DNA from 3 places in the Desulfosporosinus sp. SYSU MS00001 genome. Region 2 is predicted to be linked to each of the others. Evidence: riboswitches for the same ligand, from Rfam matches in the RefSeq annotation. Region 2 holds a riboswitch; each other region holds the start of a gene.
The links. A riboswitch is a leader RNA that binds a small molecule or an ion and turns the genes downstream of it on or off. The one in region 2 is predicted to bind FMN.

Region 1 (10,861 bases), on a different contig from region 2:
GTTTAAGGAAATGTCTTCCGACATGGAGCGTCATGTTGCTCTGCTTAGGGGTAGGTTGGCTTATGTAACCCAGAATAACAGTATGAATAAACCTTTGAGTTAGTGGAGTGGGAGTCCTATGAGTGAATAAAAATGAACTCGTTAACGAAGGGCCACACCCCCACTTATAGAAGTGGGGTCTTAAAAACTGGATAAACATCAAGACACATAAAACGTCGCCCCACAGCAAGGGCGACGTTTTAGTCTTTTCATGAAGTCAGTTTTTAACTTATTCTTGCTTTAGACTATCCTTTGCATCAAGAATACTATAAAAAGGGCACCCGCCGCCCTGCCAAGTTATATCCGTAACGCCATTGCCGCTTTGAAACTGGTGAAGCATAAATGCATCACAAATAGCCGTTTGCCCGTACAGACATTTTGAACAAGTTGCAAAGTCCATACCTATCACTCCTTCCTGTAACAGTGAATTAAATAATCAAATCTAATATAGGAATATCCAAACTTAAATCCCTTTAACCATTGGAGCAAAAATTCAATGGATGCAGAAAGAACCAAAATACAGGTAAATTATTGTGAAACATGTGGAAAAAATTGTCATTACTACATATATTGGTTTAGGCTTGTAAGAAAGGGGGAAATAAATATGGCTTTTGGAGGAGCAGCTGTTGCTGGCGGAGCAGGTTGGGGAGCAGGAATCGGAATTGTTGTCGTTATTATCTTATTATTAATCGCTATGGGAATTGTATTCTAACTTAACAAAGAAAGGAGATTGAAAGTATGTACGGTTATGGAGGCGTAGGCTACGGAGGCTATGGCGCTTGTGGCGGCGGAAACTGTGTAGGAGCGGGAATTATTGCGATTGCCATTCTAATTCTGATCGCCTTGGGTGTAATTTTCTAGTTGCTTGGGGAAAATACGCATAATCTCTTATGAATAAAACTAGACTGCTGTCATAGCAGTCTAGTTATTTGTTCATCGACTTGAAGCTGAAATCGTCAATAATTTAGAGTATAAATAGAAGTATACATGAGGGAGAGCTAAAGGTGACATTTTTTCTAGGAAATGTTAAAGCGATTTCTGTAGTTTCAGAACTTGGTTTAGTATACTTTATAGCTGTTATTATAAGTTTGCATAAATTACGTCCAGACTATAATCCAGTCAACCGTTATATCAGCGAATATGCAGTTGGAAAATACGGAAAAATTGCTGCAAGCAGTTTTATAATTTATGGCTTATCCATTTTAGGGATAAGCTTAAGTCTGTGTCGAATTTTGGTAAACAGGGATGGAATTAGTGAGATAGGACTTATTCTCATGGCCGTTTGGGGTATCTGTGGCCTAGTAAGTGGCTTCTTCAAAGTGGATTTGAAATGTAAACCTTTTTCGTTAAAGGGTGCTATCCATACAATTTCTACAACGATTGGCTTAATCGCGTCGATATTATGTTTAATGTGCTTTTCTTGCACTTTATATAATAGTACTAGTCATAATGATGCAAGTAATCTTTACCTTTCTGGGATGAGTAAAACTATAGCAATTTTAGAATTTAGTTTAGGATCGATCCTATTCTTAGGTTATCTAGGGGACTTATCATATAAATTGTACATAAAAATGCCTCGCATCTGCTTCGTGTTTCTTAACTATACCGGTCTCGTTGAGCGATCAATACTGATTTGTTCCGTTTACTGGCTAATTCGAACGGCATTTTGGCTTATCAACTTCTAAGTTCCAGGGGCCTTGCTTTCCGTTTCCTTACAGGCTTGCTTATAAAACTCTAAGAGTTGTTGTGAAGACTTGTCCCATGCAAGCTTACTAGCTTCCTTGTAAGCATTATTGGCAATTTCCTGGTGTAAAGATTTTTCCTTTAATTTTGAGACTGCGTCCAAGAGGCTTTGGGGATCATCAGGAGAATAAAGCAATCCATTTATGCCGTCAGCGATTTGTTCAGAGCTTGGTCCGGTTCGGGCTGCGACTATCGGGAGTCCTGAAGCCATTGCCTCTAAAATAACTAATCCCAAAGTTTCTGTAATGGAGGGAAAGACGAAAATATCCGCCGAAGCATAGGCTTTTGCCAGTTCCTTACCATGTAGAAAACCCGTAAAAAGGCACTGGCTCTCTTTGAAGTAGTCTTGTAAACGTTCTCTATGTGGTCCATCACCGACAAGAGCAAGACAAAAATCTGAAGATGATTCCAAAATGGTCCTGATTTTTTCAATTCCCTTTTCCGTTGCCAGCCTTCCAACATATAAAAGGAGCGTTTTCCGAGCTTGTCCTTTTGTTAAAAATTCTCTCATTTCCTGATCATAATTTTGGGGGCTGAATTGATGGATCTCAACACCGCGTTTCCATACATAGAGATTTTTAAATCCCCGGCTTGCTAATTCATGTCTGACAGCTTCCGAAGTGCATAGGTTTATATCCGCTTGATTATGTAAGGCTCGAAAATACTGCCACAATAGCGGCAGGAGAAAAGGTAAATGGTAATAATTGGCATATTGAGGGATGTTAGTATGATAGGAGGCAACAAGCGGTAACCCCAGACGTCGACAATAATAGACCCCAGATAATCCTAATAGTGCTGGGTTGACAACGTGAACAACATTGGGGCTAAATTCCTGTAAGTACTTTTTCACGCTCAATGTGGGCAGAGAAAATTTTCGATCTCGATAAAAGAACAACGTATGTGCAGGGACCCCTCGAATCATAGCGTTCTCGAATTTGCGAGTGCCTAAATCCGGAGCAATAATAAGTACTTCGTGTCCGTTTTTTTGGAGCCACTGAATAGTAGCACAAAGACGGGTTACAACGCCATCAGTTGACGGTAAAAATGTTTCAGTAATAATAGCAATTTTCATGACTATCTCCAATTAGGCCCATTGGATTTTCGGTAAGATATTATCTTTGCTTAGCCGGTTCTTGTGTTCAAGAACTGAACAAAAAATATTATTGAGAACATCATTCGTAAGTAAGTGCGGTTCTAAGCCAAGGTCTTGCAATTTGCTATGGGCTGCTTGATAATAATGGTCTTCGTTTTCAATGCGTGGATTTTCTAAATGAGAGATATGGGTGTCAAAGCCATTTGCTTTTGCAACCTCTTGAACTTTATGGGCAAGATCCAAAATAGAAAATTCTTCTGTAAATTGGTTGAAGACACGAAATTCTCCTTGCTCATCCGGATTTATCATAGCGATTTCAATACATCGTATTGTATCTACAATATTGAGAAAGCCACGTGTTTGACCGCCTTTCCCGTAGACTGTCAGGTCTTGTCCGGTTGCGGCTTGGGCAAGAAAACGATTTAATACTGTAAACGGCAGACGATCTTCTCGGCCTTTATGGGTTATAGTAAGATATCCTTCCTCAATATCAATATTTGGGGTTCCATATTCTCCCATGGAGCCTAGATTGATGAGATGACAATTTGGGACCACCTCTCGGATTCCGTAGAGAACGTTTAGGGTACCCACTACATTATTAACCTGTGTAAAGACCGCATGGTCACGGTCTATCATTGAATAGGGAGCAGAGCGCTGTTCAGCAAAATGAACAAAGGCTTCAGGTTTTGTCTGAATTAAAATCTCCCGTAAAAAATCATAATGGTTTAAGTCTCCAATAAACGCTTTAATTATTTTACCCGTCAGTGCTTGCCAACATGCAATGCGTTCTTTAAGGCCGGCGATAGGGGTCAGTGAATTTGAATGGAGTTCTTGGTCCCATTTGCGGCGCACTAAACTATCGACGATAATGACTTCATGTCCTTGGTTTGATAAATAGAGTGCAGTTGGCCAGCCGCAAAAGCCGTCTCCTCCAGCAATGATTACTTTCAAGTTGGTACCTCATTTCTTTATTTAATCTTTACCCTCCAAGGTTTGAAGAAACTGACAAATGATAAATGTGTAAATTATGAATTTGTCAGTCTTTCAGGGCTGCTAAGCCGTTCATTTCTCCTAAATACGAAATATTTCATGAATAGAAAACTCACTATAGAAGGTGTTACCATCGCCAGTATTTTAGAGATGCTTTGAATAAACCACAAGGAGAATCGGCAAAGAGTCAAAAAATGAATGCCTTCTAAAAATACGAAATTACTAATGATCAGACTTACACCTGCTTGAAGACAAAAATAGATCTTCTCACGTAGATTTTTTTGGGCATGATTTCGGAAAGCAAAACGTGAATTCCATATATAACTGTTCACAATCGCTAAAAGATAGGCTGCTGTATTAAAGATTATGAGTAAAGTGGGGTTATTAGCAATTTTTTTCAATCTAAATATCTTAATGATATTCGCGGCAGACGTTTCCGATTGTGTCACTTTCAGAGTGTTGGAAAAAGCAAAATGGATGTGTAAATTCATAAGGGTTTAACATAATGATAATAGTTAAAATTATTTGAATAAAAAGAAGGAAATAGTCGATATAGGAAGAATAATATCAAAAAATGTAATGATGAATAGTTATTAACCAATGCTTGTAATCTCTCTAAATTGCAAGTGTTTGTGAAGGATCTGCTGAAAAGAAAAAGGAGAGTTTAAATTTTAATGGTTATTAAGCTCAGTGATGCTGTTGCCCAAAAGATTGTCGAATTAATTCATAAACAAAGCGGATTCGATGTCATAGTCTGTGATAATACCGGGACAATCATTGCTGATTCAGAGCAAGTAAGGATTGGTCAAAAGCATAAAGGAAGTTATCAAATATTAACCTCGGACAAAGATTCGGCTGTTATTACAGCCCAGGAGGCTAAAACGTCAAAAGGTCGAGTTAAAGAAGGGGTTAGTATTGCTATTGAAGCAGAAGGTGCCAAAATTGGTACCTTTGGAATTGCCGGCCCTTTGGAAATTGTTCCTCCGGTAGCGAGAATAGCTGCCGGTATGATTATTATGATGTTGCGAGATGAAGAATTAAAGGACTTTATCCGAAACCAGGTTAGAGTATTAAGTACATCAGTTGATCAGGCCGCGAATGGAGAATTTAACACTGTTTTTGAATTACTGAAGAATACAACGGAGACTATAACATTTGAAAATGGGAACTGTCCTGAAATCTATAAGTTAGTAGATAAGATGAGTAATTTAGCTTTTAAAGATACTTTGACCGGGACTTACAACAGACGTTATATCGATCAGAAACTGCCGGTAGATATTATTAGTACCTCACTTTCAGACCAAAGTTTATCAATTATTATTGCAGATATTGATTTTTTTAAAAATGTTAATGATACCTATGGTCATGTCGCAGGGGACCATACATTAAAAGCCTTTGCAGGTATTCTTTCAAGATGTATTCAACGGGAAAGTGATTGGATTTCAAGGTATGGAGGTGAGGAATTCTTAATCTGTCTACCTGGTGCCGGCCTTAAAAGGGCAGTTGAAATGGCTGAGTATATGAGAAGTTCTGTTGAAAGCAGTGAAATAGCATATGGAGAATATACGATTAAAATTACAGCGAGTTTAGGTGTTTGCAGTATCAAACCTTCCTCACGTGCCCCAAGGATTAATGCCGAAAAATTAATTGAATGTGCTGATAACAATCTTTATTTGGCAAAACATAAGGGGAGAAATCGGGTCGAAGCATAAAGCATAGTGGATCTTCTCCTCACTCAAAAGATTACCGAGTGGTGAAAGTCGCGTACCATTTTTTACTAGTTATGCCGCAGTGACAGCGCGGAGTGAACTCATTCAGCTTAAGTTGAACATCAGGGCTTAGGTGGGAGTCTCACAATTGGCTAAACGTTATTATTAAAAAGCTAAAGGATTTCTCTTATAAGAGATGTCTTTTAGCTTTTTATGGTTTAGATCAACTAAAATTAAGGAAGAAGCAGATACTGACAAAAACTTAACATTAAAAACAAAGGATATCAAATTGTTTTAGCGAATAGTAGTTAAGACATAATAAATATTCAACAAGAGGAATAATAATGAAAAACAAATTTAAAATATCTATTTTTCTTTGTCTGGTTTGCGTTTTTTGTCTCCCTTTACAGGTTCAAGCACAAACAGATGCTCTGACAAGTTCACAATTAACTAGTTCTCAGACTCAGAGTAATTCTGCAAAAGAAACCCCAAACAATAACGCCGCTAATGAATTGCAGCAATTCGCAGAACAAGAATTAAAATTAAATAGCCAGTTTAGTAATCAGACAGAACAGGAGCTTGCCCTTGATATGAAAATTTTATCATTGCAGCAATCTCTGCAAACCATAAATGAGGGTATTACCAACGATCAATCTACTTTAGAGAGGCAACAAAAACAACTTAAAGATTTGCAAACGCAGGAAATTCAGCTTCAAAAGCAACATCAAGATGATAGTGACAAATTGGGAGATATACTAAATACGTTTTATCAAAGTGGAAATGAGGAAGTTGGTTTTCTTCCTTATATGAAAGTGTTGTTTCATTCGACGAGTATGTCAGACTTTCTTGATCGCTGGGAATATGTCTCTTATATTATGGATGACTTTGGAGAGTTGAATCAGGAGATTTCAATTGCCAATACCAATATTACTAAACAGCAGTCGTTAATTAACGGAAAAATGGCTTCTGTTAAGGCCTCGCTTGAAGATAAAGAGAAATTACAACAGACACAACAACAGCTATTATCTACCCAACAAAATCTTCTTGCTCAAGTCAATTCCCAAGAGAAAGCAACAATACTTTCGTCATTAAATGTACAATCAAATATTGAAGAATTAACTCAAGAACAATCCTTAGAAACCTCATTAGCTGCAGCTGGACGTAAAGACGGCATAAACCCAAGTGATGCTGCAGGCGCTGATCTTTTAAGTAGCAACAACAATCAGTTAGTATCTATTCCCTATAATTTTCAGTCTATCTTAACTTACGCTGAGCAATATTTAGGAACGCCTTATGTTTGGGGCGGAACTACTCCAAGTCCCGGTTTTGATTGTTCAGGATTCGTTCAGTATGTATACGGGCATTTTGGAGTTAAACTAAATCGTGTATCTCAGGACCAGTTTAAGGAGGGCATAGGAATTCCCGAAACGGATTTAAAACCCGGTGATCTTCTTTTCTTCAGCACTTATGAAGCTGGAGCATCTCATGTAGGGATTTATATTGGAAACAATATTATGCTTGATTCTGAGGCTTATGGCGTTTGTTTTGATAATATAACGAATTCTTACTGGGCCTCACGCTATTTGGGTGCCAGGCGTGTGGCTTTCCTGGAAAAACTATAATGCAGCTATTAAAACGGATGATCTTTACGGTATAATTAGTACAGTGACCATCTCCTCACCAAATTTTATTTTCTGGAGGAACCTATGATAAATCGATCAATTGCTAACGAAGACATTTTTAAAATAGAGGACGAAGATACTCAAAATACGTTTTATGGCTGCAATCAAGAGTGGTATACTACGATGTGGCAGCGTCGAGCCGGATGCGGACCGACAGTTGCAACGAATATTGTGTATTATCTCAACTGTACGCGAAAGGGTCCAAGATCAGACAAGGGGTTATGGACAAAGCGCGGGGCACTATTATTGATGGAAGAAGTTTATCAATATGTAAAACCAACAATGCGCGGAATTCCTACAACAAAGCTTTTCGGCGATGACGTCCTGAAATATGCGGAAGCAATGAAACGAAATATACAACTTGAAATTTTAGATGTACCTAAATACCGAAAATCTCGTCCCTTATTTCAACAACTGTTGACGTTTTTGGAGCAAGCGCTACACAATAACAGACCTGTAGCCTTTCTAAATTTAGATAATGGAGAAGAAAAGCGATTGGATTCTTGGCACTGGGTCACCATCATTGCGATGGTATACGCAGCAGAAGATAGCAGAGCGATCCTAAGAATTTTGGATGGAGGGCATATAAAAGAAATTGATTTAGGGCAATGGTTTCAGACAACTGCATTAGGCGGCGGGTTTGTAAGTTTTGATTATGTTGATGAGAACTGAATACTGCCTTAAGAGAGGATTGCGGATTATAGACAACGACAAGGAGTGGAAGGAGACATAGTTAGTTATGGATCAGCGGAAGTTAGTTTTGAATGAGGACAGTGAGTTTAATTTTCTTTGTCATGACGGTCTCGATTGTTTTAAAAAGTGCTGCCGGGATATTAATATTTATCTCACACCTTATGATGTCCTCAGAATGAAAAATTTGCTTGGCATGTCTTCAGGAGAATTTCTGGATAAATACACTCTAAACGTGCAATTGCCAACTGGCTTTTCTATAGTTCAGATTAAGATGTCCGAGGAGGATAATTTAACATGTCCCTTTATTACCTCAAAAGGGTGTCGGGTTTATAAAGAACGACCCTGGTCTTGCCGCATTGCCCCGGTGGACATGTTGGGCGGGGGGAAATACTCCTTTATTTTTGAATCTTCCCGTTGTCATGGGTTAAATGAGAAAAAAAGCCAAACTATTAAAGAGTGGATTTCTGACCAGGGGCTAGAAATTTACGAAGAAATGGAACAAGGGTTTAGTGAAATCCCCGGTTACTTAAAACTTACCGGTGATCAGGAAATTGATGATAAGCTGATAAAGCTATTCTTCTTAGCTTGTTACGATTTGGACAACTTTAGAAGCTATTTAATGCATAATACTTCCTTGGCTGAAAAAATGGATGTAACCGTGGAACGATTTGAAGAGATAAGGCATGATGACGTTCAGTTAATGAATTTTGGTTTTCAACTGCTTTCTTTAGGTACTGAGCACTTGAAAGATCTGATATCTAGGGAATTGGTTTAAATTGACAAAGAGAATCAATGGTGTTACTTTATAATTAAGTTAATAATTATCCTTCAGGGTTGGGTGAAATTCCCTATCGGCGGTATAGCCCGCGAGCCGTAAAGCAGATTCGGTTGAATTCCGAAGCCGACAGTATAGTCTGGATGAGAGAAGGTGATGTTCACATACATAGTAGTGATATTATGTATTAAGTTTGTACTGTCAAATTCTCTTAAGCTTGCTTAAGAGAATTTTTTTTCCAATTTCTAAGCCCCCCACTTCTTGTTCGGCAATAATGTCCACTGGACATTATTGTATCTGAAGCCCCGATGTTCAGCTTTAGCTGAACGAGTTCACTAGGGGTCATAATTATTAAAGGAGATGGATACTTTGGAAAGCTACTATCTTAGTTTTGATGCGGGATCTCAAAGCGTAAAAGTGGCTGTTTATAATAAAACGATGCACTGTGTTGCTAATACATCCAATCAGACAACGATGAACTACCCCCATCCAGGATGGGTGGATATGGATGCTGATGAATATTTATCTTTGACAAAATTGGGAATTAAACAGTGTATTGAGCAATTGCATACCAAGGGTATTGACCCCAGTTTAATCAGAGCCATTATGGGTGACGGAATTATTTGTGGAATTGTTGGGATTGACGAGAGAGGAAAGGCGATTACTCCTTACATTAATTATTTGGATTCCAGGACCCAAAACGATGTGGAAACTTTAAATCAATTGGATCTGGATATTTGGGGTCATGAGACAGGCAATGCTGAACCATCTTGCATGTTTCCCGCTTTGCATGCCAGGTGGTTGTTAGCCAATAATAAAGCGTTTCAAGAACGAGGTCAAAAATTTGTCCACAATGCTCCTTACATTCTTATGAACTTGGCCGGTTTAGACGGTCGAGACGCTTTTATTGATTGGGGAACAATGTCGGGCTGGGGTCTTGGTTACCGCATTTATGAAAAACAATGGTCCGATGAACAACTAGCTATCTTAAAGATTGATAAAACATATCTGCCGAAGATTGTTAAACCTTGGGATATTATTGGTACCTTATCGGACGAAGCAGCACAAGAAACCGGATGTCCAGCGGGTATCCCGATTTGTGCCGGTGCCGGAGATACAATGCAGTCCATGTTAGGAAGCGGAATTATTGAAACGAATAAGGCTGTTGATGTGGCAGGAACATGTGCTATGTTCTGTGTTTCTACTTCTGGAATAATCCCTGAATTAAGTAAAAAGGGGAGCGGTTTAATTTTTAATAGTGGAACATTGAAAGATACCTATTTTTATTGGGGATTTGTTAGAACCGGAGGTTTAGCTCTGCGTTGGTTTAAGGATAATATTTGTCAAAAGGCTGATGATGATAAATATTATCAATGGCTTAGCCAAAAAGCGGAAAAAGTACCGCCTGGGTGCAATGAGGTCATGTTTTTACCATACTTAACTGGTGGGTACGGTGAATGGGCTAATATTAAAGGTTGTTTCTTAAACATGAGTTTAGATACGAATCAATTTGTTTTATGGCGAGCAGTCTTAGAGGCAATTGCCTACGATTATATGGAAATCACAGATACTTACAGAAATGCCGGAATTGATATTAACAGAATTACTATTACTGAGGGCGGGAGCAGAGATAATCTGTGGAATCAGATTAAGGCTGATGTCATGCAAAGTGAAGCTATTACGTTAGAAATTTCTGGTGGTGCAGTACTGACAAATTGTCTAATTGCAGCCTATGCGACAGGAGCGATCGACGATTTGCCAGCGACACTTGAAAAGAACACTAAAATATCTAATTATTATAGCCCTAATAGCAGCAATTCAACAATCTATCGAAACCAGTATAGACAACAAAGAGATATCTTAAGAAAGTTATCTAATAGTTGATAAGAGAGTCCAAGACAATCCTTCATAGCGGAAAATAATTAGAACACTCGATATTACCTCTCTTTATAGTTAAAGAGAGGTAATTTGCTTCCCTAATTAAAATGCCTGCCGTCTGTGGCCTCGGGGCTTCGGCACTCAGGGAAAATAAAAGTCAGGAGATTATGCAGTAATCTCCTGACTTTATAGTTTCTGGCTTCTAAAGTTATCTAACTTGGTGACAAACGGTTATAACTTGAATATCTTGTATTGTACC
Region 2 (10,861 bases):
TATAAATGACTCTGAACACAGTGATGTGTACAGAGTCATTGTTTTACTCGGAACTATTCCTTCTTGAAACTTTAATGGGCTAGGCGCTCTTGGCGAAAGTGTACATAGGACACTTTTGTCACCGAAGCCCTCGATGTTCAGCTTTAGCTGAGCGAATTCACTTAGAGCGTTCCTGGCTTCTTCAAACGATGAACTGGTGATGATAGGGATTTAATTAGCCTAGAGAAGATTATTTGAGTCAGAGGCAACAGATAAAGATAAAAGGCATAGGGGATGAATCCCGTCAAACTAACATTTAGAGTAGAAGAGGGCACAAAGGCTGCTGTGTTCCAGGGTATGACTGCTGCTAAGGGGACTGACGTATTTTCTAAGTCAAGAGCTAATTGAGCCCTTGATGATTGGCCGTTGGTATAAACGTCATTCATCAAGGAATGGGTTAAAACGATAGAGATCGTTTGACTGCAGCCGAGAATTGAGGTGAGAAGACTCATGAGTGTAGTCATCAGAAATCTTGCGGAAGGTGAATTTATCGTCCTAAGGAATTCATTTAAATCCTTTAAAATGTCGGTTTCAGCAAAAAGACCGGCCCAACAGCAGGATATGTAAACAACCACAGAGACTTTCCACATCGATAGGATACCACCGCCCTGAAGAATTGAGGAAAGAGGGCTGTTGGTATGAAGAGTGAAGCCAAACAGAACAAATTTAAGAATCTCAAGAACCTGATAATGTTGTACTTTCAAACTAATAATGATGGCCAGCAAAATACTGACAACCATAGAGATTTTAACGTCAACCCGGAAAACAGCAAGTACCAAGATTGCCAGGGCAGGCAGCAAAACAATCCAGTGAAGGGTAAATAGAAGAGATATTTCGTTAATCATCGTGGTCCCGGTGAATCGTAACGGTTGGTAGATTGATAATCCAAGATAGGCCAGGATAGAGAGAAGAAAGGGTAATGTTCCTGTTCGCAACATGCCTTTGATATTTGCGTACAGGTCAGATTGGGTTAAATGAGCAACTAAATTTGCGCTGGAGGACATGGGGGAGCAGCGGTCGCCAAAATAGGCTCCGGCAATAATAGCCCCTGCCGCGATATTACTGTTAATCTGACCGCTTTTCGCCATGATCATCAAAGCTAAGCCAACCGTGCTGACGGTGCCGAAGGAGGTTCCCAGCAAAAAGGAAACTGCGGAACTGATCAGAAAAGCGTACATAATGAATAAGTGGGGATTCATCCAGAGCATTCCATAATAAAGAATGGCCGGAGTCGTTCCGGAGGCTATCCAGAGGGAGGTAATAGCACCTACAAGAATAAGAATACGTAAAACAAGGAGAGATTTTTTACCGCCCCGGTAAGACATCCCCATAATCTCTCGCAGGGGATATCCTCTTTGATGAGCGATGCCGGCAAAGTTGAGAAAACATAGAATCAGGGGAAAACCTATAAATATTCCTTTGAGGGTACTAAAGAGGAGGAGGACAAAAGTAATAAGCACACTGAACAAAAGATATATATTCTTATACTTCACGCTAGGTTCCCTTTCGTTGTTGAATTTTAGATTGGCCTTGGCTTTGAAAGATTGCAGCGGATGGTATTGGTTTCTCAAAGAAAGAGAGAAAGAAGTATTGGTTAACTAATGTTAACTTTTATTGTAGCACTCCATCTGATCCCAGAGCAAAACAACAGCAAATAAAAAAAACAACATTAAAAAATAACAACAAAAAGCTAATAGCCTTTGGAAGAGCAGTTGTGTTTGTTAGAAACAAGTGGGTATGATATAGTAAAGTGCGAAGAGAAAGGGGTTTTCACGATGCCGAAAATGCTGATATTAGACGGAAACAGCTTAGCGAATCGCGCTTTTTATGCTTTACCTTTGCTAACAACATCCGATGGACGCCCAACCAATGTGCTGCAGGGTTTTTTGACGATGTTATTTCGTTTAGAACAAGAACAACATCCGGACTACTGGGTGGTGGCTTTCGATAAAACTAAGGCAACAGTACGTATAGAGCAGTATGCAGGATATAAAGCCCAGAGAAAAGCAACTCCTGAAGGTTTGCGTCCGCAATTCGACTATCTCAAAGAAATTCTTGCCGAGCTGGACGTGCCGATGCTGGAACTTGCAGGCTACGAAGCAGATGATCTCATCGCGGCCGTGACAAAGCAAGCTGAAGCGCAGGGGATGCAGATTCAGGTCTACACCGGTGATAGAGATGCTTTACAATTGATCTCGCCTAAGACCCATATTTACTTAACGAAGAAGGGAATCAGCGAGGTAGAATGCTACGATGAGCATGCTTTGTGGGAGCGTTATCAGCTGCGTCCCCACCAAATTATCGATTTAAAAGGCTTGATGGGAGACACTTCCGATAATATTCCCGGTGTTCCGGGCGTTGGGGAGAAAACTGCCCTAAAGTTGCTTTGGGAATATGAAACAGTCGAGGGCGTTTTAGCGAATGCTGAGAAGGTCTCTGGGAAAAAACTGCAAAGCAGTTTAAAGGAATATGCAGACCAAGCAAGATTAAGTAAAACTTTAGCAACGATGTTAACGGAGATTCCTCTGGAATTTTCCTTGGAGGACTTTATTTATCGTTGGCCTCAAGCGAATAAAGTTCTTCCCGCTTTAAATAAATATGATCTAAGAAATGTCGCACGCATATGGCAGGAGCGTCACTCCAAGGATGAAGAGGCAAGGCAGGATACTGCAGAAATGTCCCTAGCAACCTGGCCGGTCCGTGAGCTTTCTGAAGAAGGTTGGTTAACTCAGATAGAGGAATGGCAAAACTCAAAAACTGCCCTCACGTTGACTTGCCGTTATGAGAAGACCGGGCTGCAAGGGGGACACTGGCTTGAGTGGGGAGCTGCTGTTTCAGAGGAGACCTTTAAACTGTCTCGGGAAGACGTATCCTCAAAGGTTTCTGAGGCATGGCTTGAGTTGTTGGCAAATGAACAAGTACCAAAGATTTTGGCTGATTCGAAAACGGTGGACTTATTGCTTGGGAACGAGAACAAGTGCTTAAAGGGAGTGTCCTTTGACCTTGGCTTAGCATCTTACTTGATTCAGTCGTCCCGCACGAAGTTTGCTCCTCTGGATTTAGTCAAAGAATATGTTCCTATGATAGACGCTTTTGAAAGTATTGCTGAGGAGGCTGCAGCTCTGGCCCAAGTTACTCCGAAATATCAAAAAGACCTTGAAACTTTGGGCTTGGAAGATTTGCTGCATACGATTGAAGAGCCTTTAAGTCTGGTCCTGGCTCAAATGGAGCGACAGGGGATTGGCATTGATATTCAGCAATTGGAACATTTCGGTGAGGGAATCAGCATTACCTTAAAACAATTAGAACAAGACATCTATGATTTAGCAGAAACGTCCTTTAACATTAATTCTCCCAAACAGTTGGGGACGATATTGTTTGAAAAACTCGGATTAGTTGCTGCTAAAAAGACTAAAACGGGATATTCTACAGATGCTGAGACGTTGGAAGAGCTTCGTTCAGCCCATCCGATTATCGGGAAAATTTTAGATTATCGTCAGCTAAATAAACTTATGTCAACCTATGTTAATGGCTTACTTGCCCAAGAGAAAGAAGGCAGAATTCATACGACCTTTCAGCAGACCGTTACAGCAACGGGACGGCTGTCCAGTACGGAGCCTAATTTGCAAAACATCCCGATTCGCTTGGAACAAGGGCGGCAGTTAAGAAAAGTCTTCCACGCAACTGAACCGGGTTATCTCCTTCTTTCCGCAGATTATTCTCAGATTGAACTGCGTATTTTAGCCCACTATTCTCAAGATCCCCTCCTCTGCGAGTCTTTTGCCTTAGGACAAGATGTTCATACCAGAACCGCTGCCGAAGTTTTTGGGGTTTCCTTGGAAGCAGTTACCTCTGATATGCGCAGAAGTGCCAAGGCCGTCAATTTTGGGCTTGTCTACGGCTTAACCGAGTTCGGTTTGTCCAGGGATTTGGGAATTCCCCGCAAAGAGTCTAAGTTTTATATTGAACAATATTTTAAACGGTATAGCGGCGTAAAATACTATTTGGAAAGCGTAGTCGCTCAAGCTAAACAAGATGGACAAGTCCGTACTTTATTTAATCGTCTGCGCCGGATTCCTGAATTATATCATGCTAACAGGGCTCAAAGGCAGCTAGGAGAACGGATTGCAATGAATACACCGGTTCAGGGAACTGCGGCAGATATTATGAAGTTGGCAATGATTCAAGTCGCAGAAGGGATAAAACCCTATCGAGCTGCTGTTCTCCTGCAAGTCCATGACGAATTGCTGCTCCAAGTTGCTCCGGAGGATTTAAAGAAGGTAGCTCTGATTTTAAAAGAAACCATGGAAAATGCTTTTCCTTTATCAGTTCCCATGACAGTCGATTGCAAAGTCGGACCAAATTGGTACGATATGAAGCCATATCAGCCTAATGATAATAAGGAGTAGTTATGCCGGAATTACCAGAAGTCGAAACCATTCGACGAACTTTAGCAGCACACATTAAGGATTTAAGAATAAAAGACATATCCCTTATTTGGCCCTCCGCTGTTTGTGGCTGGAAGGATAAAAGTTTTAAAGAACTAGTCCTGGGACGCCGCATAACAGGTCTTGATCGGCGGGGAAAATATCTCCTCATCCGCTTGGATGAGGAGATGACCTTAATCGCCCATATGCGCATGACAGGGCGGCTTAATTATTATCCGGAACATAGAGAGCCGGAAAAGCATACCCATGTAGTCCTTACTTTGGAGCATGGTGAGGTGCATTTTTCGGATGTCCGGAAATTTGGCAGAATACAAGCTATTCCTACTTTACTATGTGTCAAAGAGTCTTCACTAAGTAAGCTTGGCCCGGAACCCTTGGAACCTGAGTTTACGCACAATGTTCTGAAAGATTGTTTAGCCAGGAAAAGAGTTGCCATTAAGGCCGCTTTGCTGGATCAGCATGTCCTTGCCGGGTTAGGGAACATCTATGCGGATGAATCTCTTTTTCGAGCGGGTATATCTCCTCAGCGTCAAGCGGATACTCTTTCAGAAGAGGAGATTAAGCACCTGCATCAAGCCATTAGGGATGTCTTACAGGCAGGAATTGATGCCCGAGGGACTTCTTTTAGAGATTACAGAGATGCTAATGGAGAAAAGGGGCTGTTTGAACAGGCTCTCCAGGTTTATGGCAGAGGGGGGGACCCTTGCCGTATTTGTGGTGAAACTTTACAACGCTTGCGTTTAGCCGGCCGCACAACGGTCTATTGCCCAAAATGTCAAAAGTAACGTTCACTCAGCGGTAACGTCCAATCAGCCCGTTTTGAAGGGCTGTTTTTATGGGCAAGTTATCGACATAAATCTCAGGTAAGCACGAGGTATACACAATGAACGAGTTATTTGTCAATCGGGACTATCCATCCTCATGGTCAGATAGAATTCTTTCTCAACTGCGGGCCGACTGTGAAAATTGTTTTGGTTTGTGCTGTGTCGCACTCTATTTTTCGGCTTCAGAAGGTTTTCCAATAGACAAAAAGGCAGGTCAGCCCTGCCTTAACCTGCAATCTGATTTTCTCTGTCATGTTCATAAAAATCTCCGGGAACTTGGCTTAAAAGGATGTCTTGCTTTTGACTGTTTTGGAGCAGGTCAAAAGGTTTCCCAGATCAGCTATGTCCGCAAGGATTGGCAGAAAGATCCGGAATCGGCAGAGCAAATGTTTGAGGTGTTTCTAATTATGCGGCAGCTTCATGAATTACTCTGGTATTTAACTGGAGCGCTGATCTTGAAGGCGGCCTCTCCTATTCACGGCGCAATCAGCGCCATGCTTGAGAGGATAGAAACCTTGACTGATCAAAGACCAGATTTGGTCCTGGAACTTGACGTGGCTGCCCTTCGAAATGATGTCAATGTACTGCTCTTAAAAGTCAGCGAACTTGTACGCGCTGATGCCTGCCTGGAGCAAAAAGTTCATGCAGGTCGGCGAAAGACATTTTCACGGGGAGCCGATCTTATTGGTAAAGATTTAAGGAAGTTTGATCTCAGAGGGGCCAATCTGAGGGGAGCATATCTTATTGCTGCTGACCTGAGAGGAGCCGATCTCAGCGATACAGATTTTATCGGTGCTGATTTTCGTGACACAGACATTAGAGGAGCTAATCTAAGTAGGAGTATTTTTCTTACTCAAGGACAAATAAATGCCGCTAAAGGTGATAACAGCACCCTGTTGCCATACTCGCTCCTTCGCCCGGCTTCCTGGAGTTTCAAGAACCCATAGGGCCAAACTGAGCGATCATCATCCTTTAAAGGGCGGCATCCGATCTGGATTATCATTATAAATTGAAATGACCGGATACCCGGTCATTTTTGAATATTATCCATTCTTAAGACTCCCACTTTTACAAGTGGGAGTGGTTCTCGTTCTTGCTTCGTTGGGGGGAGAGTCTATCCCTTCAGTGCGATAGAATTTGTTACGGGCTAGGCGCTTCCGGCGAAAGTGTCCACAGGACACTTTCGTCATCGAATCCCCGATGTTCAGCTTTAGCTTAACGAGTTCACTTTGTTCTGTGTTAAATTATAAAACCCTTTGAGCCCCTTTATAGGCGTTTAGCCAATAGGATGAAGTTAGTGGGTAAATGGCCACACCTTTGTGAGTTGTAGCACTAATGAATTGTGAGTTACCGAGATAAATACCTACATGGTCAATGGTTCCGTTTCCAGCTGTGGAGAAAAAGACTAAATCACCAGGTTTCAGGTCTCCATAGGATTCTGAAGTCCCGACTTTTGCCTGATCCTGGCTGGTACGAGGCAGATCTATACCTTGAGAAGCGAAAACATATTGAGTAAAACCGGAACAGTCAAAACCATTAGGAGTAGTGCCGCCCCATAAATAAGGTATTCCAAGCAGACTGTTGGCTTTGGCAATGATCCCATCAATTGTAGGAGAGTTTGTGGCAGAGGCTTGGGAAGCTTGGGAAGCTTGGATGGATTGGGTAGATTGGTCCTTATCTAAGGCGCTCTGAGTCAGCGGACCAACGATTCCATCAACTTGGAGATGATCAGCTTGTTGAAAATTCTCCACAGCTGAAAATGTTTTGGAACCAAAAATTCCGTCGATTGGGCCGACAGTATATCCTAAATTAACTAATTCTTTTTGCAAGGTTACGACATTATCACCAGTAGAGCCTAATTTCAGGAGAGTTGCAGCCTGGACTGTCGGTGCGAAGGTTACCAGGTTTGTAAGAATAAATGTACTGGCTGCTAAAAGTTTAAGTTTTTGACTCCATTTATTAAATGTATAATTCTGCTGCATTTGTTACCTCCTAATGAATTTTATCACTTGTTAAGTTTTACGTGCGCAATGTTCACGGACAAGTTATGGCTTAAATCTTAGCATCTAAAAACTCATATGAAAAGTAAAGGTTGTTGGTTTAAAGACCATATTCTTCCTAATACTTAGCTTTTCAGCGGGAATGTTGTTATAAAAAGTAAAAAATTTAATGGTCAATGAAAACGGAAGAATGACAGAGGAAGTAAAAGAGATAATTTGAAAAGTTACTTAAAATATTAAAGATAATTCAAAATATCTTCATAATATTGGCAAACATATGTAACTGAAATTTAAACATCAGATTTAGTAGTTGGATTTCTTCAAAGTAATAGATCTGTATGACAAAAACTGAGGTAAGTGTTAACCACTTACCTCAGTAATCATTTATTTTATCCAATTTTTTAAGCCCCCCACTTCTATAAGTAGGGGTGGGTCCTTCGTTAACTTCAGGTGGGGTAGAGTCCTCCTTCGCCTCTAAGTATTCCTATTGGGAAAGGCGGCTCGGCAAAAATGTTCACTGGACATTTTTGTATCTGAAGCCCCGATGTTCAGCTTTAGCTGAACGAGTTCACTTTGAAAAACTCTAGTAATTATAGAAATGACTCTGTAATTGTCAAGGCTTAGTTCCTATATTATCCCAACTCTTATTTGCTTGCTAGATCTGCTTGCTGAGCAGATGATTCAAGGTTTAGCCCTATTGCTTCCGGTTCGTGGTTCATCCGAGATAACTGAAGTACGGCTATCCAGACTATTGCAAAACCAACCCATTGCCCCAGATCAATAGTCTGATGTAAAATCAGCCAGTTAAGAAGCAAGCCGGTTGCAGGAAAGGCAAGTTCTGCGATGGTAGCATGAGAAGCCTTCACGCCGTCTAACCCCCGGTAGTAAAGGAGCAAACTTACAAGGCTTGGTACGAGCGTTTGAAACAAGAGGTTTGCCCAAACAGGTGCCAGACTAAGGGCTTTGCCAATGATAAGCCAGTTTGGATGTTGTACTAAGATAATGACTGTCAACAAAGGCAGAGCAACAGCGAATCGAAGTGCCGTTAACGTGGTAAACGACAATTTGCCAACGAGATGTTTGCCCATCACCGTAGATCCTCCCCAAAGTGCAGCGGCGCCGATGGCAAATAAGGACCCGATAAGCTGTGAGGTGTTTGCGGCGGTAGTTGGAATGTGCAGACCAAAGGTGAGTAAGTAGGCACCAATGAGTGCAGCGATAAATAATTTCCAATAGTTTTTCCGCAGTTGTTCCTTAAGGACCCAGGCGGCAAGGAGGACGGCAAAAATCGGCTGTAGTTTTTGCAGGATGAGAACAACATTTGGATTGCCATAAGTAAATCCGGCAGTAAACAGGATCGAAGCTACGGCGGATCCGCCCCAGCCGATGAATATGACGGCTAACCAGTCAGCGAGCTTTAATTGCCGCAGCTCCTGACGTTTCCAGATAAGCACTGGAGCAGCAAAGAGAAACAATAATATATGTTCCATCCAGACAATTTGAGAGGATGTCACATAGTGGAGCAATGTAACAATAAAGACACCGTCAAGTCCCCACATGGCCGCTCCAAGGGCGATCCACCAAATTGCCCAAGGAGATGATTGCTTTTTTTGCATTAAATCCAAACCCTCCATATCTTATAACATGTATTTGAATTGAACCTTCACATGTCACAAAAAGAAAATTGTGCATGAAAAATACCCCGAGAAACAATTCCTTTCACGAGGCATATACGAGGGACCAGGATAGCAGCTTGGCTAAACCTAGTCTTTACCTTCTCTCGTCCGGACTTTACCGTCGGCCTTGGAATTTCACCAAGTCAGTCGATGCATCGTTAAGGCTGCATCGAGTCGCGGGCTGAATTGCACAGGCAATCGTCACCGCCGGTAGGGAATCTCACCCTGCCCCGAAGGATCAAATTCAGTTAATGAAAGTATAACAGAATTTATTGTTTAAGGGTAGCCTTATATTATAAAACTATTTCTCATCTCGAACTTCGCAGGTTGAAATTCCTAGAATATTACTTACCGGACAATATCTCAGTAATCCCGTTGCTATCCCCAGGAGTCCGATAAGCCCCCACCAGCTTTTGAAGGCCAGACCTAAAAGCACAATAATTGTTCCTATGATAATTCTAACAATTTGCTCGGTTTTTCCAACATTACATATCATACAATCACCCCCTTATTATTTTTTCCCATATCTTGAAGGGTTAATGCAATTTAAGAAAGAGACTATATGAGAAGGGAGACAATGATATGGCTTAGAATAAGACTATTAAAATAGAACTAGAACATTAAAAAGAGGGAAATTCTAAAAGGCAGCGAATTAAATTTGGAGAACTTAAAGGAGGGTCTTTTTTGGCGAAAAAGCAAAGTTTAATTAAAGTAATAATGGAAATTGCAGAAATTCTGATCTTTGCCTTTATATTATCGTGGGGTTTACGAAGTAATGTGGTGGAAGCGGCAACGATACCGTCGCCGTCAATGATGCCTACTATTCATGAACAGGATAGAGTCATTGTAGACAAGTTGTTCTATAAATTTACAGGAATACAAAGGGATGATATCATTGTTTTTAACCCTCCAAAGAATTTGGATTCCAGTGGGGACTATTGGATCAAGAGAGTTATTGGATTACCTGGAGACAAAGTTCAAATTACGAACGGGAAGGTCTATATTAATGATCAACCTCTGACAGAACCCTTTGAAATGGAAGCTCCTAATTATAATTACGGTCCTGTGGTTGTTCCCAAAGATGCTTATTTTTTACTTGGCGATAATCGCAATCATAGTCTCGACAGCCATTATTGGGGAGCTTTGCCTGCCAAGGAGGTCGAAGGAAAAGCAGTTTTAAGATATTGGCCCTTGCAGCGGTTTGGAACCTTAGCTAAGTAATTAGAAAGATTCATGATAAGGGAGAGTCTCCTGGAAAGGACTCTCTTCTTTATTTCATGAATTTCAGTTAGAAAGATGGGGGACCATTTGACCAAAACATCTCTACAATCATTTGGCCGTTAATTGATTACACTTCCCGCATTTTAGTTCTCGGTTCAATGCCTAGTGTTCAGTCCCTAAGAGAATAACGATATTATGCCAATCCTCAGAATCAGTTCTGGCGGATTATATATACGATTTTATCTATGCCTGTAGAGTCTGATTATACCCGGAGAATCAAGTTTTTTGTTGTTCCGTTCCGTTGACTTAACCTTAGCATACACCTACTTGAATTTTTAAAGCAGGAGGATAATTCTATCATGACTTACAAAGCTGTTATTTTTGATCTTGATGGGACGTTGGTTAACTCCCTTGAGGATATTGCTGACTCAATGAACCTGGTTTTGAAAACCTTAGACTTGAAAGCGCATGACCTGGAAGCCTATAAATATTTTATAGGAAATGGTATCAGAAACCTGGTTAGTCGAGCTTTACCTGAAGAATCCAGAGAAGAAACCTTCATTACAGAATGTTTTGATTTGATGATGAGGGAATATCGTAAGCGATGTCTTGAAAAAACGAGACCTTATGAGGGTATCCCTGAGCTGCTTGAT
Region 3 (10,861 bases), on a different contig from region 2:
GTTCAATTTCTTCTAATGCTGCTGCAAGTTGATCGCCGCAGTCACAACGGCGGGAATGGAATACATCACCCGTAAGACATTCCGAATGTACCCTGACAAGAACAGGTTTTCCGTCATCAACGTTTCCTTTAACGAGAGCTAAATGTTCTTTTTGATCGATGACACTCAGGTAACCGACGGCACGGAAATCACCAAAATCTGTGGGGAGGTGAATAGTTTCCCCTCGTTCTATTAGCTTCTCGGATTGACGTCGATATGCGATAAGGTCTTTAAGAGTGACGATTTTCAGGCTGTGTTTCTCCACAAAAATTTGCAGATCAGGGACTCGAGCCATGGTTCCATTTTCGTTCATGATCTCACAGATAACACCTGCAGGTTTCAATCCGGCAAGACGAGCTAAATCAACTGCACCTTCGGTATGACCTGCCCGTACAAGTACTCCGCCTTCCCGAGCTTGAAGGGGGAAGATATGACCGGGACGATGCAAATCCTCAGGGGTACTGGCGGGATTCATAAGAACTGTTACGGTATGAGCACGTTCAAAGGCGGAAATTCCTGTTGAACTATCCGAGGCGTCGACACTGACTGTAAAAGCAGTTCCATGAGGGTCAGTATTATGTGTAACCATGGGTTGGAGCTCTAAGGCTTGAATACGCTCCTTGGTCATAGGAACACAAATCAGCCCTCGGCCGAAGGTTGCCATAAAATTGATGGCTTCGGGAGTTGCTAACTCAGCAGCCATAACTAAGTCCCCTTCATTTTCCCGATCTTCATCGTCGACCATGACGATCATTTTTCCTTGACGGATATCTTCTATAGCTTCTTCAATGGTATTAAATTGCATGACGGTCAACTCCTTCTAAATTTAAATTCGCTATTCTTAGTCTCTAAGCAAAACCATTTTCCGCCAAAAATGTCATAGTAAGATCTTCTTTGGTATCTCCAACTCGGTTAAGTCCCATAAAACGGGCAACATATTTCCCTATGAGGTCAGTTTCCAAATTAACGCTTGAGCCAATTTTTTTTATGCCTAAAGTGGTTTCTTGGGAAGTGTGAGGAATAAGAGAAACTGAAAAGTAATCATGTTCCACATCGACAACGGTTAGTGAAATTCCGTCAATAGCAATAGATCCTTTGGGCAAAATGAAGGAAAGAAGAGTGGAGGGGGCAGTGATTTCGAGAAGTTGAGCTATACCCCAAGGAGTTATCTTGCGAATTGAACCAACGCCATCAACATGTCCGCTCACTAGATGTCCTCCCAAGCGGGTTTGGAGTTGGAGGGCCCTTTCTAAATTTACTCGGCTGCCGCTCTTCAAATCGCCAAGATTCGTTTTAGCTAGAGTTTCAGCCATCACATCGACGGTAAATTTTTCACTGCTTTGATGTATTACTGTTAGGCAAACTCCATTGACAGCAATACTGTCTCCCAATTGGGTTCCCTCAAGGACTTTCTTTCCCTGCAGCGTAAGCCTTCCGGAGTCTGGTAAGAGGCGAAGATCACGGACAATACCTAGTTCTTCAACAATTCCGGTAAACACATGTATCCTCCTTCAAAGCATCTGTTACTGGCTAATGTCATGTGGCTTAAAATAGCCTGTTACATGAATATCTCTAAAATTCATATCTACCTGGAGGTCATAGAGCTCAATGGCATCTTTCATCAATTGGATGTTCAAGCCGGAAAGGGGAGAGGGGCCATTTCCTCCTACTAATTTAGGTGCGATGAAACATTCTAATTTGTCAACACACTCATTTTCAATAAGAGAACCTGCCAAACGACCACCGCCTTCTAGTAAGATACTGATCCATCCTCGGCGAAAGAGATCTTTAAGCATTTGCTTAAGTGGAACATAACGTGACGTATCATATTGCCAGATTTCAACGTTCTTAAGCTTTTGCAATCGACTGAGCTTTTCAGTTGGTGCTGCCTTTGTTGTAGCAATAATACAAGGGCTTTCGGCGGAGGAGGTGAGAACCTGTGAGTCTTCAGCTAAACGGCATCTGCCGTCAACAACTAGCCGAATAGGATCTCGACCGCCGGGTAAGCGGCAGGTTAGTGCTGGGTTGTCGTGAAGGATTGTTTCACTGCCAACAAGGATAACATCGTATTGATCACGTAAGTGGTGGACGTATTGGCGAGAGATCTCGCTGCTCACCCAGCGGGAATCCCCGGTTTCAGTGGCAATTTTTCCGTCTAGAGTTAAGGCTGTCTTGTAAAGGACGAAAGGCATAGTTGTGGTTATTGCTTTGCAAAATGCTTCATTTAATGATGCAGCCTCATGCTGCAATACTCCCACGTCAACTTGAATCCCCGCTTCACGTAATCGTTGAATTCCGCGACCTGCAACGAGAGGATTGGGATCTTGCATAGCTACAACAACACGTTTGACGCCTGCCTTAATTAGAGCGTCAGAGCAGGGCGGGGTTCGGCCGAAATGTGAGCAAGGTTCTAAAGTAACATAAACTGTAGCATCCTTGGCTTGATCCTGAGCTTCTGACAAAGCATGGACTTCGGCATGAGGAGTTCCGGCTTTTTGGTGGTAGCCCCGCCCGACGATTTGATCATTTTTGACGAGAACACATCCGACCATTGGGTTCGGACTGGTTCTCCCTAAGGCCTGAGCTGCCAGTTTAATAGCTTCAGACATATAAGTTTCATCTGTTGATTTTTGAAAAGTTTCCCGTTGCATACAATTCCTTTCTGAAACTTTTTAAGATAGTTTCCCCCAAAAATCGTAAATACCATCAAGGATCATAGCCAATAATTAGGAAATAAAAAAACACTCGCTATCCTCGAGTGTTGAGCTAAAAGTCATAGTAAAAAAGCGTAAAAAAAGACGCATTTTTTAATCTATTCCTCTTCTCATCCAGACTATACTGTCGGCTCCGGAATTAAACCGGATCTGCCAAAAAGGCTCGCGGGCTGTACCGCCGATAGGGAATTTCACCCAACCCCAGAGGATAGTATATTATTAAATTTGATTATAGTGTACCCCAGGTCCAGCGATTTGGCAACCTATAATTTTCCGTGAAGGGTCAAAAATTCATCACGCAATAATCCCATAAGGACAGCATCATGATAATTTCCAAGTACGTAGCGTGCCTCTCGCTGGCGTCCTTCGATTTTAAAGCCAACTTTTTCGTAGGCTCTGATTGCTCGAAGGTTTTCGTCCCAGGTATCCAATGAAATCCTATGAAAGTTCCATTGAGTAAAGAGAAAACGGACAAAGGTTATAATAGCATCTGTTCCGTAGCCCCTGCCCCAATATGATTTGTCACCAATAACAATAAACAGGGTTGTCGAACGACCAGGAACATTGAGTTCTTTAAAACCAATGGTGCCAATCAATAAGTTCTTTTCATTCAAAATTGCGTATCGGTAAACGTCAGAAGGGCCGTCGAGAAACTTTTCAATGATTTGATCTTTTGAATAAAGAGTATTTAGCGGCCAAGCTCCACTTGACCAATAATTAATTTCCTCATCGCTTAACCATTGGTAGATAATATCGATGTCATCCTCTTCAATCGGGCGAATCTTGATTTTCTTTCCCTCTAACATATTAGGCTCCTTCTCAGTACTTTATCTTTGGATTATAGTACATCTAATTTATACACCAAGTTTGGTACATCTATTGTAGCACTCAATTGAAACAATGAAAAATATTTAACCAATTCGAATTTGGACAAATAAATCGCTTTTTAACAACTTATTTCCTTGATCCGCCTTAGAAGTTTTAGCACATATGATACTTGAAGTCCAGAGTAAAAGAATTGTCATAATTGCGATTCCAGCACGGATATGTTTCAAGAAAACTCATTTCCAAGTATAAATTGGATTTAGGTTACCAATGTACTTTTTATCACAAAATGTTATAATAAGTCAAAAGCAATTTTAGTCTATTTTCATGTAATTCACATAAAAATATCCTTCTTGATTTAATCGAAGGACCTCTTTTCACATTAAGCTTTGGAGAAGGTAAAAGGAGAGCAGTAGCTCTCCTTTTACAATGCGCAAATGTAAGGATCATGAAAATCGCCGAACCGAGAATACGACTCGAAAAAAATTGGCAGAGAGCGGGGATTAGTACAAGTTATTAATGTCACCAGATCTGAGATGGAGTTGTACGAAATGGATTCTGGGAAAATTCGTAGAAGTATCGCTTTAAGATTAAGAAACTCTATTATGTGTCATTGGGCGAGAAATTTATTGTTAAAGATCTGTTATTTCATAATAAAGGAAATTGGTGTTTACATAATTAACCATTAGGGATTAAAATAATTGCTAAAGAAAAGGATTTTTTTTCCTTAAAAATTGAAAGGGTCAAAATAGGGTCAAATGACCCAAAAATAAAGGATCTCCAAAACTGGAGATCCGCTAATACCAGATGGTCGGGGCGACGGGATTCGAACCCACGGCCTCTTGGTCCCGAACCAAGCGCGCTACCAAACTGCGCTACGCCCCGTAACTCGTTTATCAGAACGAATACTATAATAACAAACCCCTTTGCTCCTGTCAACATTATTTTTGTCCCTCTTTCAGAGATTATCGGCATGGAGACATTCCCAGAAACAGAATTATCGAATGAGCAATATTTCGAAAAGCTTAATCATATTAATAGTTTATCAACAACTTCCTAGCCATCTGTTGGAGCCTTTCTTGATGAGGTACTATAAGATCTGCCAAAATGACAATTAACCTGGCGGTGCAGTTGCAGAAGGCTCAGATCGAATGTGTTTGATAAAGTGTGTTCCCTGTCAAGGGCTTGGCAGCGGGTTCTCGATGAATTAATGAGAGCAATATCGAGTGAAATACGTTTTCGGATATGTGTAATGCATGTCAATATTCCAAAAAGAGGAGAAGGACTTATGGAGAAACTTAAATCGCGCTTTCCAGAACATGAAGTAAGATTATTCGAAACAGGTGCTGTCATGCAACTCATGTCGGAACAGGTGCATTTGGATTGGCTTTTAACCTTGGCCGCTATTGTGAGCTGGAAATTCCAGCTTACTTAGGTTTTAAGGATACAATGATTACGTTAAACCTCTGTCTGCATGATTTACTTCAGGAACTCCAAAGAGTAATTAAGATCATTACTCAAATACATAGAACTGCAAAAATGAAAATGTATTTCAAATACTAAAACAGGAGTACATTATTTACAGAATATTGTGGATTTACAGAATATTTTAATCAATATTGACTTCTTACTTTATGGAAAAGTAAAAATATTAAAATAAATTCAGAATGTTTGCAGGATTAAACAAAGAAAAAAAGAATATAACTATATACCCAAAGCTTGTTCCAGGAAATGCTTGCATATAGCAGCTAAAGGAGTGGTAGACAGATGAAAATCGCAATCTCCGGTAAAGGTGGAGTTGGGAAAACCACCTTTACTGCAAATTTTGCCCGTTGGTTAGTGGAAAAGGGTATTACCGTACTAGCAGTTGACGCAGACCCCGATGCAAGCTTGGGGACGATATTGGGATTTCCTGATGAGGTACTGGCGAATTTGAAAGCTATTGTTGATATGAAGGAACTTATAGAAGAGCGCATGGGTGGGACTGGTGCATTTTATCCACTAAATCCTAATGTCGATGATATCTTAGATGATTACAGTGTCTCTCTGGGACAACTTCGTTTTTTTCGGATGGGGAATATTAAAGGCGGCGGTACTTCTTGCTATTGCAAGGAAAACAGTTTTCTGCAGGCCTTGGTTAATTCTCTTATTCTCGGAGAAAAGGATACCGTAATTCTTGATATGGGTGCTGGAATAGAACAATTAACACGAGGAACAGCTTTAGGTGTTGATGTTTTAGCAATTGTTACAGAACCATCCAAGGTGAGTGTGCAAACTGTCCGTGTAATTCAACAACTTGCTCATGAGCTAGGAATTCCTCGTATCGTTGTTATAGGCAACAAAATTCGTAATGTGAACGATGAAAAGTTTCTTAGAGACCACTTTTCTACAGAGCAACTGGTTGGCATCATCCCTTACAGTGACGAACTGTTGGAAATGTCCATCAATACAGGCAGTATTCCATCGCCTGAAGGGTCTCTGGGAGTTCAGCTCAATACAATTTATGAAAAAATTATTGATGAAGGGAGATGACAGGAGTTTTCATTAGCAGCAATAAGAGTATGAGAAGAGGATCTTATTAAAGAGGAGGTTGTAACATGCCTAGATATCGGGATTTAACCCATACTGCCCGACCATCGGATGCACCAAGAGTTGTTGATCCGAAAAATCCTGTTCGTACATCAGATCCTGGTACCCTGCAAATGCTAAAAATGCTGGAAGGTAAAAACATCGAAACAGTTTTTGACCGCGTAGTAGCTCAACAACCGCAGTGCACCTTTGGTTACAAAGGTGTATGCTGCAGAATTTGTATCGCTGGTCCTTGTCGGGTTAAAAAGGAAGAAGGTCCTGGCAGCCGCGGAATTTGCGGTGCATCTGCCTATACCATTGTTTCTCGTAATCTCGTACGTCTGATTGCCGGAGGAGCAGCATCTCACTCGGAGCACGCACGCCATGTTCTTCATACCGCTCATGCTTTAGTAGAAGGTCACGCCCCGGATTATGAAATAAAATCAACGGCTAAACTGCATAAATTAGCTCAAAAGTTAGGGATCTCAACTCTTGATCGAGAGGATAAAGAAATTCTTAAAGATGTTGTGGAACTGGGATATGCGGATTTTGGCCGCTACCAAGATCGTCCTTTAGCTTTTCTCGATTCCTTCATGACCCAAGGGCGTCGTAATAAATTTCAGCATACCAATGTTATGCCCAAAGCAATTGATGGTACCGTTACTGAATTAATTGCCCAAACGGCAATGGGTGTTGACAATGATCCTGTAAATATTATTTTCGGCGGAATTAAAACTGCTCTGGCTGATTTAGCCGGAGAATATGTGGGAACTACTCTCAGCGATGTTTTGTTTGGAATTCCCGAACCTATCGTTTCTGAAGCGAATCTTGGGGTAATCGATCCTAAAATGGTGAATATTGCAGTTCATGGCCACAATCCAGTCCTTAGTGAGATGGTCGTTGCAGCAGCTCGAAAAATGAAGGCAGAAGCGCAAAAAGTTGGTGCTGAAGGAATTAACGTTGTCGGAATTTGCTGTACGGGAAATGAATTGCTCATGAGAGAAGGGGTCTATTTAGCAACTTCTTCCGCTTCACAAGAAATGGCTATCATGACCGGTGCCTTAGACGCCATGGTGGTTGATATTCAATGTATTTATCCGTCAGTCCAAACAGCTGCGGAATGTTTCCATACTAAAGTTATTACCACAGAAGGTATTATGAAAACTCCAGGGGCTCAACATCTCGCCTTTAAACCAGAAACTGCAATGGAAGATGCTCAGAAACTTGTTAACATCGCTATTGAAGCCTATAAACAGCGGGATCCGAATAAAATTTCCATTCCTAATGAACGACATAAACTGGTTGCCGGTTTCAGCATTGAAGCTCTCACAGACATTTTCTCTAAAGTATGTCCCGAACGACCGATCTCTGTTCTCACCGATGCAATTTTGAGCGGACAAATTAAGGGAGTTGCCTTAATGGCCGGATGTAACAACTTGAAGCGAACCCAAGACGAATCTCACGTTGCTATCTTAAAGGAACTTGTGAAAAATGACGTTTTTGTCATAGCAACAGGTTGTTCAGCCGGAGCCTTCGCGAAGTTTGGTCTAATGTCACCTCTGGCAGTCGATGCCTATGCAGGAGAGGGACTTAAATCTTTCTTGAAAATGTTAGAAAATGCCAATCCTCAGCTGACGACAGGCTTGCCCTTGGTTTTCCATGTCGGTTCGTGTGTTGACAATAGCAGAGCTTCAGATTTAGCTGTTGCCATGGCCAATGAACTCGGGGTTGATATACCAAAAGTGCCCTTTGTGGCCTCAGCTCCCGAAGCTATGCATGAAAAAGCGGTTGCTATTGGGACATGGTGTGTCACTTTAGGATTGCCGACACATGTAGGAAGTTTGCCGCCTGTTGAAGGTAGCGATTTGGTTTATGGTATTACCACTCAAATTGCCCATGATGTTTTTGGAGGAAACTTTATTTTTGAAGTAGATCCGGTTATTGGTGCACAAAAACTTCTCAATGCTTTGGAGTATCGGACGTGGAAACTTAATATCCATAAGAAAACAGCAGAGAAAAATGAGACCCCAATTGCTCAAGGCTGGTAAGAAAGGAGGAATGTCTGATGTCAATGGAACAAATATATGAAGAAGCTATTAAGGACCCAAATAATCAACCGAAAAAATTATTGCGCAAAGCTTATGATGGAACTGTAATTGCCATGACCTATGCTGAAATTCTTCTTAATCGTGCTATCAAAGATTATGGTGAAGCTCAGTTGATTGGTTATCCTGATACCGCTTATTATCTCCCAGTCATCACATGTCTTTCCGGTGAAAAGGTGACCACGCTGGGTGAATTAGTTCCAATTCTTAACCGCTTGCGTAATCAGGTTCGCACGGAACTTACGTTTGAAAATGCCAGACTTTGGGGTGAGTCCGTTCTTTATGCCGCTGAAGTTATTGAGACGATTCATTATCTTAGAGGCGATGAACCTAAAGTTAAACCGTGGACAGGATTCTTAGGTGACCCTGTCGTTCGGAAACACGGTATCAAGATGGTTGACTGGACTATTCCGGGCGTGGCGGTTATCCTTGGGCGAGCTAAAGATTCAAAAGCTGCTAAGAAAATTATTGATAATTTAATGGGCAAAGGATTTATGATCTTCCTGTGCGACGAGGTTATTGAGCAATTACTGGAAGAGAACGTTAAAATCGGTGAGGATTACATTGCTTTTCCTTTAGGAAACTTTACACAGGTAATTCATGCAGTAAATTACGCTTTCAGGGCAGGTCTTGCTTTTGGTGGTATTCCTGCAGGGGAACGAGAAAATCATCGTGATTACCAGCGCCGTAGGGTTCGGGCTTTCGTTCTGCATCTTGGAGAACTTGATGATGTAAAAGTGGCTGCAGAAATGGGCGCGATTTTTATGGGCTTCCCAGTTCTGACAGATCAAACTCTTGGTGAAGATATGCAAATCCCCGATTGGTATATTTCCGAGCCTGATTATGAGAAATTAGTTCCTTTAGCCTTGGAAGTTCGGGGCATTAAATTAACAAATATCGAGCTGCCCATTCCGGTTAACTTCGGTCCGGCCTTCGAAGGTGAAACCATTCGCAAAGGGGATACCTACGTTGAATTTGGCGGCGGGCGAACAACTGCGTTCGAGCTTGTTCAAATGGTAGGTCCCGACAATATCGAAGACGGTCGAGTCACTGTGATCGGGCCAGATATTGATACTGTCCCTGAGGGATCTAAACTTCCTTTAGGAATTAAAGTTGATATTTACGGACGCAAGATGCAGTCTGACTTCGAAGGGGTTTTTGAACGCAGAATTCACTATTTCGCAAATTATGGCGAAGGCGTTTGGCACGTAGCACAGCGGGATTTGTGTTGGGTACGGATTTCCAAAGATGCCCGGGCAAAAGGTTTCTTAATGAAACACTTTGGAGAACTTTTAATTGCAAAATTAAAGGAAGAATTCCCGGCTATTATTGACCGGGTTGAAGTCACCATCATGCTCGATCAGGCAGCTGTCGATGAAGGCATTGTTCTTGCCCGCGAACGTTATAAGGCCCGCGACGACCGCATGAGGAGTCTGACCGATGAATCTGTTGAAGACTTTTATTCTTGTTTGCTTTGCCAGTCTTTTGCCCCCAATCACGTTTGTATTGTTACACCGGAACGGGTTGGTCTCTGTGGTGCGGTGAGTTGGTTGGATGCTAAAGCATCTCATGAAATCGCGCCCAATGGTCCTAATCAGCCAATTCCTAAGGGACTGGCCATTGACGACTTAAAGGGAATGTGGCAGTCCTGTAACGATTACTTATATAAAGCTTCGAATAATACTCTGGAAGAGGTTAATCTTTATACCTTAATGGATCGGCCAATGACTTCCTGTGGTTGCTTTGAAGCCATTATGGCTATTGTTCCGGAGGCAAATGGCCTTATGATCACAACTCGCGAACACTCCGGAATGACTCCCAGCGGAATGACTTTTTCAACGTTAGCCGGAACTTGCGGCGGAGGAATGCAGACTCCCGGCTTTATGGGCATTGGACGTTCCTATATTCTCAGTAAAAAGTTTATTCCCGCAGACGGCGGAATTGCTCGTATTATCTGGATGCCTAAAGAACTAAAGGAATTCTTACGTGAAGATTTTGTGCAGCGTTCAATTGATGAAGGAATAGGTGCAGACTTTATCGATAAAATTGCAGACGAGTCCGTCGGAACGACGGCTGAGGAAATAATACCTTTCCTCGAGGAAAATGGACATCCCTGCTTCAATCTTGATCCATTAATGTAACGCCAAAGATCTATGACTTAAGGCCCCGTTTTTAAAGCCCAGGGGCCTTCGAGTCTGCTTCCTACCATACTCAATAAGAAAGGGGTTTAAATATGGCACTAACAGGTTTAGAAATTTATAAGCAATTACCAAAGAAAAACTGCGGAGAGTGTGGAGTACCAACTTGTCTTGCGTTTGCCATGGCTTTAGCTTCAGGCAAAGCGGCATTAGACACCTGCCCGTATGTCACGGCAGCAGCTAAAGAGGCCTTGGATTCAGCCTCTGCCCCTCCTATTAAAGCTATCAAATTTGGCAAAGACTCAGTCCTTGGAGACGAAAATGTTCTTTTCCGTCATGACAAGACCTTTTATCATCCCACGACGTTGCTGATTCGTGTCTCAGATGCATTAAGTGATGCCGATGTAGAAGCGAAGGTTCAAGAGATTAACGGTTTAGAATTCGATCGTGTCGGCCTTCACTATTCTATCGA

Region 1: another riboswitch for FMN. It lies ahead of ACPUYX_RS16805 (FGGY-family carbohydrate kinase); the one in region 2 lies ahead of ACPUYX_RS04625 (DMT family transporter).
Region 3: another riboswitch for FMN. It lies ahead of ribD (bifunctional diaminohydroxyphosphoribosylaminopyrimidine deaminase/5-amino-6-(5-phosphoribosylamino)uracil reductase RibD); the one in region 2 lies ahead of ACPUYX_RS04625 (DMT family transporter).

What each region holds. Positions count from the first base shown of each region.
Region 1 is NZ_JBNFTW010000010.1:93,118-103,978, forward strand. It holds gene ACPUYX_RS16750 (DUF1657 domain-containing protein) at 1-103, shown strand, start outside; gene ACPUYX_RS16755 (hypothetical protein) at 269-439, opposite strand; gene ACPUYX_RS16760 (hypothetical protein) at 778-900, shown strand; gene ACPUYX_RS16765 (DUF998 domain-containing protein) at 1,044-1,724, shown strand; gene ACPUYX_RS16770 (glycosyltransferase family 4 protein) at 1,721-2,854, opposite strand; gene ACPUYX_RS16775 (NAD-dependent epimerase/dehydratase family protein) at 2,867-3,826, opposite strand; gene ACPUYX_RS16780 (GtrA family protein) at 3,901-4,356, opposite strand; gene ACPUYX_RS16785 (diguanylate cyclase) at 4,540-5,577, shown strand; gene ACPUYX_RS16790 (NlpC/P60 family protein) at 5,919-7,196, shown strand; gene ACPUYX_RS16795 (hypothetical protein) at 7,281-7,928, shown strand; gene ACPUYX_RS16800 (YkgJ family cysteine cluster protein) at 7,996-8,724, shown strand; FMN riboswitch at 8,770-8,883, shown strand; gene ACPUYX_RS16805 (FGGY-family carbohydrate kinase) at 9,085-10,608, shown strand.
Region 2 is NZ_JBNFTW010000002.1:255,475-266,335, forward strand. It holds gene ACPUYX_RS04600 (Na+/H+ antiporter NhaC family protein) at 162-1,532, opposite strand; gene polA (DNA polymerase I) at 1,815-4,448, shown strand; gene mutM (bifunctional DNA-formamidopyrimidine glycosylase/DNA-(apurinic or apyrimidinic site) lyase) at 4,451-5,272, shown strand; gene ACPUYX_RS04615 (pentapeptide repeat-containing protein) at 5,371-6,258, shown strand; gene ACPUYX_RS04620 (C40 family peptidase) at 6,556-7,293, opposite strand; gene ACPUYX_RS04625 (DMT family transporter) at 7,956-8,927, opposite strand; FMN riboswitch at 9,080-9,229, opposite strand; gene ACPUYX_RS04630 (YgaP family membrane protein) at 9,289-9,483, opposite strand; gene lepB (signal peptidase I) at 9,672-10,208, shown strand; gene ACPUYX_RS04640 (HAD family hydrolase) at 10,568-10,861, shown strand, end outside.
Region 3 is NZ_JBNFTW010000006.1:46,590-57,450, reverse strand. It holds gene ACPUYX_RS12190 (bifunctional 3,4-dihydroxy-2-butanone-4-phosphate synthase/GTP cyclohydrolase II) at 1-844, opposite strand, end outside; gene ACPUYX_RS12185 (riboflavin synthase) at 888-1,538, opposite strand; gene ribD (bifunctional diaminohydroxyphosphoribosylaminopyrimidine deaminase/5-amino-6-(5-phosphoribosylamino)uracil reductase RibD) at 1,563-2,690, opposite strand; FMN riboswitch at 2,852-2,966, opposite strand; gene ACPUYX_RS12175 (GNAT family N-acetyltransferase) at 3,017-3,559, opposite strand; tRNA gene ACPUYX_RS12170 (tRNA-Pro) at 4,387-4,463, opposite strand; gene ACPUYX_RS12165 (hypothetical protein) at 4,732-5,013, shown strand; gene ACPUYX_RS12160 (P-loop NTPase) at 5,346-6,110, shown strand; gene cooS (anaerobic carbon-monoxide dehydrogenase catalytic subunit) at 6,176-8,194, shown strand; gene acsB (acetyl-CoA decarbonylase/synthase complex subunit alpha/beta) at 8,212-10,392, shown strand; gene acsC (acetyl-CoA decarbonylase/synthase complex subunit gamma) at 10,485-10,861, shown strand, end outside.